DNA from 3 places in the Streptomyces sp. NPDC051243 genome. Region 2 is predicted to be linked to each of the others. Evidence: riboswitches for the same ligand, from Rfam matches in the RefSeq annotation. Region 2 holds a riboswitch; each other region holds the start of a gene.
What was found. Region 2 has a riboswitch for cobalamin ahead of ACIBAG_RS18305 (cobalamin biosynthesis protein). Riboswitches for the same ligand answer to the same signal wherever they lie in the genome.
Positions count from the first base shown of each region.

Region 1: linked by a shared signal. The riboswitch ahead of ACIBAG_RS26780 (energy-coupling factor ABC transporter permease) and the one ahead of ACIBAG_RS18305 (cobalamin biosynthesis protein) in region 2 are both predicted to bind cobalamin.
Region 3: linked by a shared signal. The riboswitch ahead of ACIBAG_RS35260 (prenyltransferase/squalene oxidase repeat-containing protein) and the one ahead of ACIBAG_RS18305 (cobalamin biosynthesis protein) in region 2 are both predicted to bind cobalamin.

Region 1 covers NZ_JBITES010000010.1:372,424-376,525, forward strand. The annotation lists gene cbiQ (cobalt ECF transporter T component CbiQ) at 1-429, opposite strand, end outside; gene ACIBAG_RS26775 (energy-coupling factor ABC transporter substrate-binding protein) at 436-804, opposite strand; gene ACIBAG_RS26780 (energy-coupling factor ABC transporter permease) at 801-1,502, opposite strand; cobalamin riboswitch at 1,532-1,718, opposite strand; gene ACIBAG_RS26785 (ABC transporter substrate-binding protein) at 1,947-3,470, shown strand; gene ACIBAG_RS26790 (ABC transporter permease subunit) at 3,477-4,102, shown strand, end outside.
Region 2 covers NZ_JBITES010000006.1:451,804-455,905, forward strand. The annotation lists gene ACIBAG_RS18300 (cobyric acid synthase) at 1-779, opposite strand, end outside; gene ACIBAG_RS18305 (cobalamin biosynthesis protein) at 776-1,717, opposite strand; cobalamin riboswitch at 1,818-1,960, opposite strand; gene ACIBAG_RS18310 (CU044_2847 family protein) at 2,160-2,516, shown strand; gene ACIBAG_RS18315 (trypsin-like peptidase domain-containing protein) at 2,503-4,102, shown strand, end outside.
Region 3 covers NZ_JBITES010000016.1:228,997-233,098, forward strand. The annotation lists gene ACIBAG_RS35245 (MBL fold metallo-hydrolase) at 1-624, shown strand, start outside; gene ACIBAG_RS35250 (nuclear transport factor 2 family protein) at 646-1,089, shown strand; gene ACIBAG_RS35255 (phosphotransferase) at 1,079-1,732, opposite strand; cobalamin riboswitch at 1,788-1,910, shown strand; gene ACIBAG_RS35260 (prenyltransferase/squalene oxidase repeat-containing protein) at 2,024-3,259, shown strand; gene ACIBAG_RS35265 (SCO2322 family protein) at 3,256-3,936, shown strand; gene ACIBAG_RS35270 (energy-coupling factor transporter transmembrane component T) at 3,947-4,102, shown strand, end outside.

The sequences.
Region 1 (4,102 bases), on a different contig from region 2:
GTCCACGACGGGCGCGGGCACGCCGGCCTTCACCAGGCGGGGCAGCAGGTCGGACATCGGGGTGGTGAAGGCGAACAGCAGCACCCCGAGGGAGGCGGCCGAGGTGCGCAGCAGCAGTTCCCCGGCCCGCAGCCCACCGTCGTCGGCGAGGGACACGAAGCCCTCGGGCCCGCCGACCTGGACGAGCAGGGTGAGCGCTCCGGTCACGCAGAAGCCCAGGGGCACACGGTAGGCACGCCACAGCCGCCGCGCGGGCACCCCCGCCGGGCCCAGCAGCACGGCGAGGGCGGTGACCAGGACCAGTGCGGCGCCCGGCCAGGGCGGCAGCGAGATCGCGAGCACGGTGAGGCCGAGCCCGAGCACCGCCTTGTCCACGGGATGGCGGCGGCGCCAGCGACTGCTGTGCGCCGCCGCGTCGATCGGCAGCACGCGCGGTCAGTCCTGTTCGGGGTGGGTCTTCCCGGCCGTGCCGCTGGGCACGCTCTCCCGCTCCCGCTCCAGCGCCCGCTGCTCACCCTGCCGCCGGCCGCGGTGCAGGCCGAAGTAGTAGGCGAGGACACCGGCGCCGAGGGCGGCCTGGAGGGAGAACAGGGCCGACTCGATCTCACCGGACGGCGGTTCGTACAGCGGGGTGAACCACGGTTCGTAGTCCGGCTCGAGCTCGGTGATGGCCGTCTCTGCCTCGCCGTCGGCGCCTGTGAACGGCTCCTTCTTGTGGTCGCCGAGGCCGAGCGCGAGCGGCAGCACGGCGAGCGCGGCCACCACGAGCAGCAGCAGGAGGTTGATCTTCGTGTTCTTCTTCATCGGGCCACCGCCTCGGTCTCGGTCCCGGACCGCTTCTTGGTCAGGAGCACGCCCAGCCGGGTCAGTTCACCCTTGCTGGACTGCACCAGCAGCCGCATCACGAGCACGGTGAGCAGCCCTTCGCTCACCGCGAGCGGGAGCTGGGTGACGGCGAAGATGGACCCGAACTTGCCGAGCGCGCCCAGGAATCCGCTGCTCGGGTCGGGGAAGGCGAGCGCCAGCTGGACGCTGGTGACGCAGTACGTGGACAGGTCGGCGACGAACGCCCCGAAGAACACGGCGACCATCAGCGGCACGTCGTACCGCCGCAGCAGTCTGTAGACCGCGTACCCGGCCCAGGGTCCGACGATCGCCATCGAGAAGACGTTGGCGCCGAGCGTGGTCAGGCCGCCGTGGGCGAGCAGCAGCGCCTGGAAGAGCAGGGTGATGGTGCCCAGGACCGCCATGATCGGCGGCCGGAACAGGATGGCGCCGAGGCCGGTGCCGGTGGGGTGCGAGCAACTGCCGGTGACGGAGGGCAGCTTCAGCGCGGACAGGACGAACGTGAAGGCTCCGGAGGCGCCGAGAAGCAGTGTGCTCTCGGGGTGCTCCCTGACCTCACGGGTGAGTGAACGGACTCCGTGGACGACGAACGGCGCGGACGCGACGCCCCAGGCGACGGCGTGCGCCGGAGGCAGGAAACCCTCGGCTATGTGCATGGCTCAGCAGACCCTCTCCAGCACCTCGTGGATGGTTGACGCGCCTTGGCCGGTCTCCTGGCTGACGGGTACCACCGCCCGTGCTCCGCCTTCCCGGGTCACAAGTACCCAGTGGCTGCCCGTCAAGGGCTGGAGCCGGACTTCCCGATTCACAGTGGCGAGGGCCGCACCGGCATCACACCGGATTTCCCGTTCACCAAGGCGTGGTGACAGTAGTGCCCGCACAGGGTGGCTGACAAGCGCGCCTCGGGGGCGTGAAAGTGGCGTTCGCGCGCCGTGCGCGCATCTCGTCGGCCGCCCTGGAGAGCCATGCGCGCGTCTCGTTGGTTGAGATTTCATATACTCTGTTAGATCAAGTAAGGCTTGCCTTATATGCTGATGCGGCCCCTTCGCTCCGGCGTGCAGGGGATTCAGAGCGTTTCCTCCCGCACGACAGGACCCCCCATGCGCACGACCTCCCGCGGCCTTCTCGCGGTGCTTGCCCTCAGCCCTCTTCTGGCCGGCTGTTTCGTGGCCGGCGAGGGAGGCCCGGGCACCAGTGCCGGAGGTGGATCGACACAACGGCTGAGGGTGGCGCTCGCCGTTCCGCCCGTGCAGGCCCTGTCGCCGTACAGCAACGACGCCACCGTGCTGAGCAAGCTGTCCGTCGCCGAAGGCCTCACCGCCCTGGACAAGAACGGCGCCGCAGCTCCCGCGCTGGCGAAGTCCTGGAAGCGGACCAACCCCACCACCTGGACCTTCGAACTGCGCAAGGCCACCTTCCAGGACGGCACGCAGGTCACCGCCGAGTCCGTCGTCAACGCGCTCGACCACGCGGACGCCGCAACGCCCAAGCCCCGCGTCCTCAGTGACGTCACCCTCACCGCGAAGGCCGAGGACACCGACACCGTCACCATCAGCACCAAGGCCGCCGACCCGGTGCTCCCGCTGCGGCTGGCCAGCCCCGCGCTGGCCGTCCTCTCCGCCAAGGCGTACGGCAAGGACGGCGCGGTCAGCCCGGTCGGCACCGGAACCGGCCCTTTCAAGGTCACGAAGCTCACCGGCAAGTCCAAGGCCGCACTGGACCGTTACGACGGCTACTGGGGCGGCAAGGCCAAGGCGCCCGGCATCGACGTCACCTGGATAGCCGACGGCACCGCCCGCGCCAACGCCCTGCGCTCCGGCGACGTCGACATCGCCGAGTGGATCCCCACGGCCCAGGCCAAGCTGCTGGACGACAAGACCCGTCACGAAGTGCCGTCCGTACGGACCGACAGCCTCGTCCTCAACACCGGCAGCGGCCTGTTCACCGATCCGTCGCTGCGCGCGGCAGCGCGTGAGGCCGTGGACGGTTCCGCGCTCGTCGACTCGGTCTTCGGCGGGTACGCCGACCCCGCGCAGGGCCTGTTCGGACCCGCCGTGTCCTGGGCGGCCGACAAGCGCGTCGACGTCACCGGCCGCGCCAAGCCCGCGACACCCGCACAGGTCAAGGAGGGGACGAAGGGCAAGACCCTGCGCCTGGCCACCTACACCAACCGCGCCGAACTCCCCGAGGCCGCCACCGTGCTGCAGCAGCAGCTGGAGAAGGCCGGGTTCACCGTCGAGCAGGACGTGCGCGAGTACACGCAGATGGAGGCCGACCTCCTCGCCGGCAAGTACGACGCGCTCGTCTTCTCCAGGGTGACGCTCCTCGACACCGGCGACGCCGTCGCCTACCTGGCTAGCGACTTCACGAGTGACGGTGTGTACAACATCGCCCGTCTGAAGGACGCCAGGGTGGACCAGGCCGTCAAGTCCGCCGCCGAGGAAGGCGACACGACGAAGCGACAGCAGAAGATCATGGCCGCCGAGGCGCAGATCCTGCGCACCGACGCCGTCGTGCCGCTAGTCCACGAGAAGGTCGTCCAGGGCATCGCCAGAGATGTCGAGGGTGTGCTCCTCGACCCTCGTGAGCGCTCCCTGATCGACGTCGACACCCACCTGAAGTAGCGGCCGATGAGCGTCACGTCGGTCGGCACCGAGACCGGTCCGTCCCGATGGCGGGCCGGCCTCGGCCGCCTCGCCGCCGGGGCCGCGCTGCTGACGGCCGTCGCCCTGCTGCCCTGGCTGTCCGGCAACGACCCCGCACTGACCGTCCTGCGCGCCCGCTCCGCCGACCAGAACCCCACGCCCGCCCAGCTGGCCGCCGTTCGGGAGCAACTGGGCCTGGACGAGGGGCCGTTCGCGCATCTCGCGCACTGGCTGGGCGGGCTGCCCCGGGGCGACGCCGGTACATCCTGGGTGTCGGGCGAAGCGGTCCTGCCCCAGGTGACGAGCGCCTTTGCGGTCTCCGTCACGCTGATGCTCGGCGCGCTTGTCGTCACCATCGCCGTCGCCGCGCTGGTCAGCGCCCGCACCCTGTACCTCGGCTCCCGGAGACGGCTGCACCGGGGGAGCGGCGCCATCGGTGTCGCCGTCCTCGCGGCGCTGCCCAAGTTCCTGCTCGCCTCACTTCTCGCCACCGTGTGCGGGGTGTGGCTGGGCTGGTTCCCCTCCAGCGGGTGGGAAGGGCCGCCGTCGATGGTGCTGCCCTCGCTCGCCCTCGGCGTGCCGTCCGGGGCGATGATCGGCGGTCTGCTCGA
Region 2 (4,102 bases):
ACCGTCCCCCGCAGGGAGACCCTCCCCCACTCTCGGCTTCGCCCGAGCGGGGGGACCCCCATCCCGTCCTCCTCGTCGATGCCGAGGCCGTGCCGGAAGGGCAGGACGCCGTAGGTGCGGCGTCCGGTGAGCCCGCGGAGCATGTCGAGGCCGGGTTCCAGGAGGGACACGTCCCCGCGGAACTTGTTCACGAGGAACCCGGCGACAAGCCTCTGGTCCTCCGGCGAAAGCAGCGCGACGGTCCCGAAGAAGGAGGCGAACACGCCGCCGCGGTCGATGTCCCCGACCACGAGCACGGGCAGCCCGGCATTGCGTGCTATGCCCATGTTCACGATGTCGGTCCGCCTGAGGTTGATCTCAGCCGGGCTCCCCGCCCCCTCACAGATCACCGCGTCGTAGGTGTCCCGGAGTTCGGCGAGACAGTCGAGCACGGTCCCGAGCAACTTCTGCTGCCGCCCCCCGTGATAGCCGCGCGCACTGAGCTCCCCGACCGGCTTCCCGAGCAGCACGACCTGACTGCTCTGCTCACCACCCGGCTTGAGCAGCACGGGATTCATCAGCGCGGTCGGCTCCACCCGGCAGGCCTGCGCCTGCATGGCCTGAGCCCGTCCGATCTCCGCGCCCTCGCGGGTCACGAACGAGTTGAGGGACATGTTCTGCGCCTTGAAGGGCGCGACTTTCACCCCCTGCCGCACCAGCCACCGGCAGATCCCGGCGGTGACGACGCTCTTGCCGGCGTCGGAGGTGGTGCCGGCGACGAGAAGCCCTCCGCCCGTCATGACGTACGCCCCTTCACGATCCGGCGCGCGGCGACACAGGCGCCGAGCGCGAGCCACCCGACGCGCCTGGACAGCCGTACTGCCCGCTCGATGTCGTGGACGGCGACGGTCCGCCCCGCCCCGTTGAGCACGGGCCGGTGCTCGACCCGCCCGCCGTACGACAGGGTCCCGCCGAGCCGAACCCCGAGCGCCCCCGCGAACGAGGCCTCCACGGGCCCGGCGTTGGGGCTCGGATGCCGGTCGGCGTCGGCACGCCAGGCGCGCACGGCACCCCGCGGATCACCTCCGGCGACGACGGCGAGCACGGCGGTCAGCCGCGCCCCCGGCCAGCCGGCCACGTCGTCGAGGCGAGCCGAAGCCCACCCGTACCGCCTATACCGGGGCGACTTGTGCCCCACCATGGCGTCCAGCGTGTTCACGGCCCGGAACCCGACCAGCCCCGGCACACCGGCGACGGCCCCCCACACGAGGGCGCCCACCACCGCGTCGGAGGTGTTCTCGGCGACGGACTCGACCACGGCCCGCGCGATCCCGTCGGCATCCAGCGCCTGCGGATCCCGCCCGCACAGATGCGGCAGCCGCTCACGGGCCGCCGCCACGTCCCCCGCCTCCAGGGCCCGCCCGATACTCCGGGCCTCCCGCGCGAGCGAGGTCCCGCCGACAACGGCCCAGGTGGCGGCGGCGGTCAGCGCGACGGAGGCGGCACGGGACGGACGTACGACCCGCTGCGCCACGGCACCGAGCGCCACGGCGCCCCCCGCACACACGGCGGTGTGCAGCGCGCCCCACCCCCGGTGCTCCCGCCACAACACCTTCTCCACGGCCCCGGCGGCCCGCCCGAACGCGGCGACCGGATGCCCGCGACGCGGATCGCCGAGCAGCAGATCACCGAGAAGTCCGGCGGCGGCGCCGTACGCGAAGACGCGATCGGCACGCATCGGGGTCAGCCGACCGTCGGTTCAGACGAGGGTCTGACACTGCATGTCGATCGGCAGGCGAGCATCGCGTTATGTCCTCACTCAGGGTGTCCACGCCCTGGTTCGACGAGACCGACGGCGAGAGTTCCTGGCTCCCGGGGCTATCTACCCCGGTGACAGTGGCGGGACCGCGCCGGACTCACACCGGCTTCCTCTCCTGCCGTCGTACATGGCTCCGGCAGTCCACCACGGGGTTGGAAGGGGCGTCAACTTGCCTTTGACCTGCGGTGGGGGAGTGTGCACAACCCCACACCGCCGAGCGGGCGTGCCCCTTCACACCCCCCTTCGTCACCGTGCGCTCACCCACATGAGCTGACTCCGGGGCAGTGCCTTGCGGCCCTGTTCGTGAAGTCCTGCAATACGGGATCGAGATGACACGCAGCCGAGGGGGAGGGCCGGGGTCGTGGCGTACGTGGGCGAGATGCTGCTGGACGACGGGCAGGTCGTGCTGCTGGAGGTGGCCGGGGACGGGCCGGCCGGGGTGCAGCGGGTTTCCCGCGGCGGTGTCGTGGCGGGAGCGGCCGAGACCCTCCAACAGGCGCTCGCCCGGGTGCGTCCCGCCCTCGGCGCGGTCGTGGACCATGCCCGGGAGCTGCCGCGACCGCCGGAATCGGTGACCGTGGAGTTCGGCATCACGCTCAGCGCCGAGGCGGGGGTCGTGGTGGCACGGGGTTCCACGGAGGCCCACTTCACCGTGAGCATGGAGTGGGCGAATCCCGTCGGCTCGGGCGTGCCGGGGCAGCGTGATGGCGAGCGCTGACGACGAACTTCCGCGGGGCATCGCACGGTTCTGGGGCGAGGACGGCCGGGTCACCGGCTGCGGCTTTCTGATCGCCGAGCGAACGCTGTGCACCTGCGCCCACGTGGTGGCGGACGCGCTCGGCCTGGACGCGGCCGAACCGGCCCCGCCCGCCGCTCCCGTGACCATCGACTTCCCTCTCCTGACGCCGTCCTCCGCCCAGGTCCGGGCGACGGTCACGCACTGGCGTGCGGTCACCGAGGACGGCAGCGGCGACATCGCCCTGCTGTCCCTGGCCGAGCCCGTCCCGGGCACCGCCCCGGTGCGCTTCGCGGGCGGTACGGCCGTGTGGGACCACCCGTTCCGAGTGCTGGGCTTCCCGCTGCGCACCGACGACCACGGGGTCTGGGTGTGCGGCCGGCTCCGCGCGCCGGTCGGCAAGGGCTGGACGTCCATGGAGGCCCAGGAGACGCCGCACGGCCCGGCGATCGGCCAGGGCTTCAGCGGGGCGCCCGTGTGGGACACCGAGCAGGGCGGCGTGGTCGGCATGACCGTGGCCGCGGATGTCGGCTCCGGCGCGCGCACCGCGTACCTCATCCCGACCGCTCTGCTGCTCGGCCTGGAACCGGACCTGCGCCCCAGCCCGTTCCGAGGCCTGGAACCGTTCCGCGAACAGGACGCGGCCCTCTTCTTCGCCCGACGCGACGACAGCGCGCGCATCGCGGAGGCGGTCCGCGCCCACGCCTTCGTCCCGGTCGCCGGGGCGTCCGGGGTGGGTAAGTCGTCACTGGTGCGGGCCGGCGTACTGCCGTTGCTGCGGGCGGCGGGCCTGACCGTGACGGACTTCGTGGGGCAACCGGAGACGGATCCGGTACGGACACTGGCAGAGGCGCTCGCCGGACAGTTCCCGAGCACACAGCGGCTGGCGGGGCGACTGGACGCCGCCACGGCCACCACCCGGGGCAGGGAGACGGCCGTACTGCTCGGTGCCCGTCTCCTGGACGAGGCCGGTCCCCGGGGCCATGTGATCCTTCTCGACCAGTTCGAGGAGACCGTCGGGGCACGCCCCGCCGACGCCCGCGCCCTGCTGGATGTCCTCCTGCCGATGACCCGCGCCGTCCACCCGGCCGGCCGCCGCCTGCACATCCTGGCCACCCTGCGCTCGGCCTCCCTCGAGGAACTGGTCGCCGACGGCCGGGCGGAGGCCTTGAGCGGCACCGTCCAGATGGTCGCGCCGATGACCCCGGCCCAGCTCGACGAGGTGGTGCGCCGCCCCGTCGACACGGTCCCCGGCGTGGAGTTCGAGCCCGGCCTGGCGGAACTGATCGTCTCCGACGCGGGCGGCGAGCCCGGCGCTCTGCCCCTGGTGGAGTTCGCGCTCGCCGAGCTGTGGGAGCGGCAGACGCACGGCCGCCTCACCCATGCCGCGTACCGGGAGATCGGCCGGGTCGAGGGCGCGCTGTCCCGCTATGCCGACCAGCAGTTGGCGCAGGTGTGCAAGGCACCGGGCGGCCCCGACGAGACGGTCGCCCGCCGCCTCTTCGAACGACTTGCCCGGCCGGTCAAGGGCAAGGAGTACGCCCGCGTGGCCCGCGCCTTCGACCACC
Region 3 (4,102 bases), on a different contig from region 2:
CTGCGCACCGCACGCCGCCGCGGCACCCTGCCCGGCTTCTCCCCCGCCCTGCCCGACCGTGAGATAGCCCCCGGCGAACTCCTCGACCTCCCCGGCCGCCGGCTGCGCGCGATCTGGACGCCGGGCCACACCCCCGGCCACGTCTGCCTGCACCTGGAGGAGGAGCACCCCGCCCAACTGCCCGGCCACGGCCGCCTCTTCTCCGGCGACCACCTGCTCCCCGAGATCACCCCGCACATCGGCCTCTACGAAGACCCCGACGACACCACCGTCACCGACCCCCTCGGCGACTACCTCGCCTCCCTCGAACGCGTCGGCCGGCTCACCCCCGCCGAGATCCTCCCGGCCCACCAGCACACGTTCACCGACGCGCCCGGCCGGGTCCGGGAGTTGCTGGCCCACCACGAGGAACGCCTCACCGGACTCCTGGCGTTGCTGTCCGAGCCCCTCACGCCCTGGCAGCTCGCCGAGCACATGGAGTGGAACCGGCCGTGGGAGCAGATCCCGTACGGGTCACGGAACATCGCGATCGCGGAGGCGGAGGCGCATCTGCGGCGGCTGGTGAAGCTGGGTAGGGCGGAGGCGGTGGCGGGGAGTGAGCCGGTGAGGTACGTGGCCGTCTGATGCGCGTTTTTCTGGGTGACCATGGAGCATCTTCTCGCCGAACGCGCCTGCGAGCGCATCGTCATCGACTTCGTCCACCGCCTCGATCTGGGCGAACCGGCCTCCGTCGCCGAGCTGTTCACCGAGGACGGCACCTGGGAGTGGCCGGCGGGCGAGCGGCTCGTACAGGGGCGGGATGCGCTGCGCGTGTACTTCGGATCCCGCCCCGCCGACCGTCTCTCGCGCCGCGTGATGTCCAACATCCTCGTCACGGTGACGTCCCCCGACACCGCGACGGCGACCTCGTACTTCACGACGTACCGCGTCGACGGCCACCGGGGCGACCTGATCCCGCCGGGTCCTCCGGTCCAGGTGGGAGACTACGAGGACACGTTCCGCAGGTCGCCGGACGGCGTGTGGCTGCTGTCCGCCCGGGTGCTCCATCTGGCCTTCGGCGGGCCGACCCCGCGTCCGCCTAGGCCATGAACGACCGGACCAACTCCTCCGCCTCGCCGAGCACTTCGACCTCCCGCGCAGTCATCGTCGGGTTGGCGGCGCGTCGGCGCCGGGCCTCCGTCAGGCCGTCCTCGGTGAGGTCGGAAGGGTCGGCGAGGAGGGTGGTGAGCATGGTGCGGACGGGTGCGGCGAACTGTTCGTCGGCCATGGCCACCTGCGCGAGGATCACCGCGGACATGCCCCAGTCCAGGCCGGGATCGCCCTCCTCCGCGTTGGCCCAGTCGATGACGTAGGGGCCGTCGGGAGTGAGCATCACGTTCTCCGGGTGGAGGTCCAGGTGGACCACGCGTCCGGGGAGGGCGTGCAGTTGTCGCAGGAGGCGGGCCAGGATGTCCCCGCTCTCGCGCGCGTCGATCCGTCCCGCGACGAAGGCCTCCAGCATCGTCGGCCCGTACAGCCGTTCCATGACCAGCTCGGACCGCGTGGAGTCGGCGAGCCGGACCCTCGGCACCGGGTAGCCGTGCGCGCGCAGCCGCTCCATCAGGGCGGCCTCAGCGAGTCCGTCGGCGTAGCCCTCCCGGTCTCGGCGCAGCACCCAGGCCTCGTCGATCTCGTACACGTCGGACGCGCGCCCCGAACCGAGCAGCCGTCCGACCCTCCCCGTGATCCCCATGCGCCCGAACCTACCGCCTGGCACAGCCTCCCCTCAGCCGCTTCCCTACGGGCCGGTAGAGTGACGGCGTCGTCATCACACCCGTACAGGGGGAAGCCGGTGCAAATCCGGCGCTGACCCGCAACCGTGAGCCACCCCATGGCAAGCCGGATCACCCGGTACGGATTCGTGACCGGCTCACGTGCACCGGCAACCGGCCGGAGCACGGCACCGTCGAGGTATACGGAGCCGAGCCGCCGGGGGTCTCCCCTGCGCTGCCCGGTTCCCCTGAGGGAAGGGCATCCGCCGATCATGTACGTCCGCCGCAGCGCCGCGGCCCTGGCCGCCGTCACCGTGATCGGCACGGCCACCGCCGCGCCCGCAGTCGCCGCCGACTCCTCCCCGTCCGCCTCGCCGTCCGTCACGCTCCCCGCCGGGCTGTACGGCACCGCAGACCCGACGTACGACGGTGTCTGGCGCCAGTCCCTCGCGCTGCTCGCCCAGGACACGGTGGGCGTGAAGCCGGCCGCGAAGGCCGTGGACTGGCTCACCGGGCAGCAGTGCGCCGACGGGGCATTCGCTCCGTTCCGCGCCGACGCCTCGAAGGCCTGCGACGCGAAGACGCCGGTCGACACCAACAGCACGGCCGCCGCCGTCCAGGCCCTCGCCGCGCTCGGCGGGCACGACGCCGCGACCGGCAAGGCGGTGGCGTGGCTGAAGTCCGTCCAGAACAAGGACGGCGGCTGGGGCTACACGGCGGGTGGGGCGAGCGACACCAACTCGACGTCCGTCGTGGTCGGCGCGCTGGCCGCCGCGGGCGAGGAGCCACAGAAGGTCGAGAAGGGCGGCCGGTCCGCGTACGACGCCCTGATCCTGCTCGGCCTGCCCTGCAAGGGCGACGGCGCGGGCGCCTTCGCCTTCCAGCCGGACAAGAAGGGCGACCTGGCGGCCAACGCGGACGCGACGGCGGCGGGAGTCCTCGGCGCGCTCGGCAAGGGCCTCGTGGTGAAGCCCGGCAAGCAGTCGGACGCACAGTCGGACGCGGGCTGCGCCGACGCCGGTTACCCGACCCCGCAGCAGGCCGCGGCCAACGGTGCGGCCTACCTGGCGAAGGCGGTCGCGAAGGAGGGCTACCTGAAGTCGGCCCTGCCCGGAGCCGAGGACCAGCCCGACTACGGCAACACGGCCGACGCGGTCGTCGCGATCGCCGCGCAGGGCGGCGCGGCGGCGGCGCACAAGCCCCTGCGCTGGCTGGAGCAGAACTCCTCGAAGTGGGCCGAGCAGAGCGGTCCCGCCGCCTACGCCCAGCTGATCTTCGCCGCCCACGCGACCGGCACCGACCCGCGTGCCTTCGGCGGCACGGACCTGGTCGAGAAGCTCAACGCCCAGGGCCCGGCGCCGCAGACGGCGAAGCCCGCGTCGAAGGCGACCGAGCAGCAGGACGACGACAACGGCGTCAGCGTGTGGTGGATCGTCGGCGTCGGACTGGTCGCGGGCATCGGCGTCGGCTTCCTGCTGAGCGGGCGCAACAAGGCCCGGCAGCAGTGATCCGCCGCGCCGCCACCGCGCTCCTGGCCGCGCTGGTCCTCCTGACCGTCGCGGCCCCGTCCCACGCGGCCGGCTACCGCTACTGGTCCTTCTGGGACCGCGACGGCGACACCTGGACCTACGCCACCCAGGGCCCCTCCACCGCCCGCCCCGCCGACGGCGACGTCCAGGGCTTCCGCTTCGCGGTGAGCGAGGACTCCAAGGACGCGGCCCGGCCGAGGGGTGCCGCCGTGTTCGCGGTGATCTGCGCGAGGACGCCCGCGCAGGACGGCAGGAAACGGGTCGCCCTGGTCATCGACTTCGGTACGGCGGCGGACGCCCCGTCGGGCGAGACACCACCGGCCCGCCGCACGGCATGCGCCCGCGTACCCGAGGACGCCACCACGGCAGAGGCCCTGGCCGCGGTGGCCAAGCCCCTGCGCTACGACACGAACGCCCTGCTGTGCGCGATCACCGGGTACCCGGAGACGGGGTGCGGGGAGCAGGTGGCGGGGGCGCCGGAGCCGACGGCGACGGAACAGAAGGCCGGCGAGAAGAAGGACGACGAGAAGAAGGACGACGAGAAGAAGGACGATTCGAACGAAGGCCCATCACTGGGCTTGGTGACCGGGATCGCCGTGGTGGCAGTACTGGGAGCGGCGGCGCTGTGGCAGGCACGCCGTCGGCGACATGCGTAGCGTCGTTGACATGCGTGGCTGCGGGCAGTCGTGGCGCTTGGGCGGCACCCGTCCCAAAGAGAGCGGACTACACCCCGGGGCCTGGTGGCTCTGGGCCCTGGCCCTCGGAACCGCCGCGACCCGCACCACCAACCCCCTCCTCCTCACCCTCCTCATAGCGACCTCC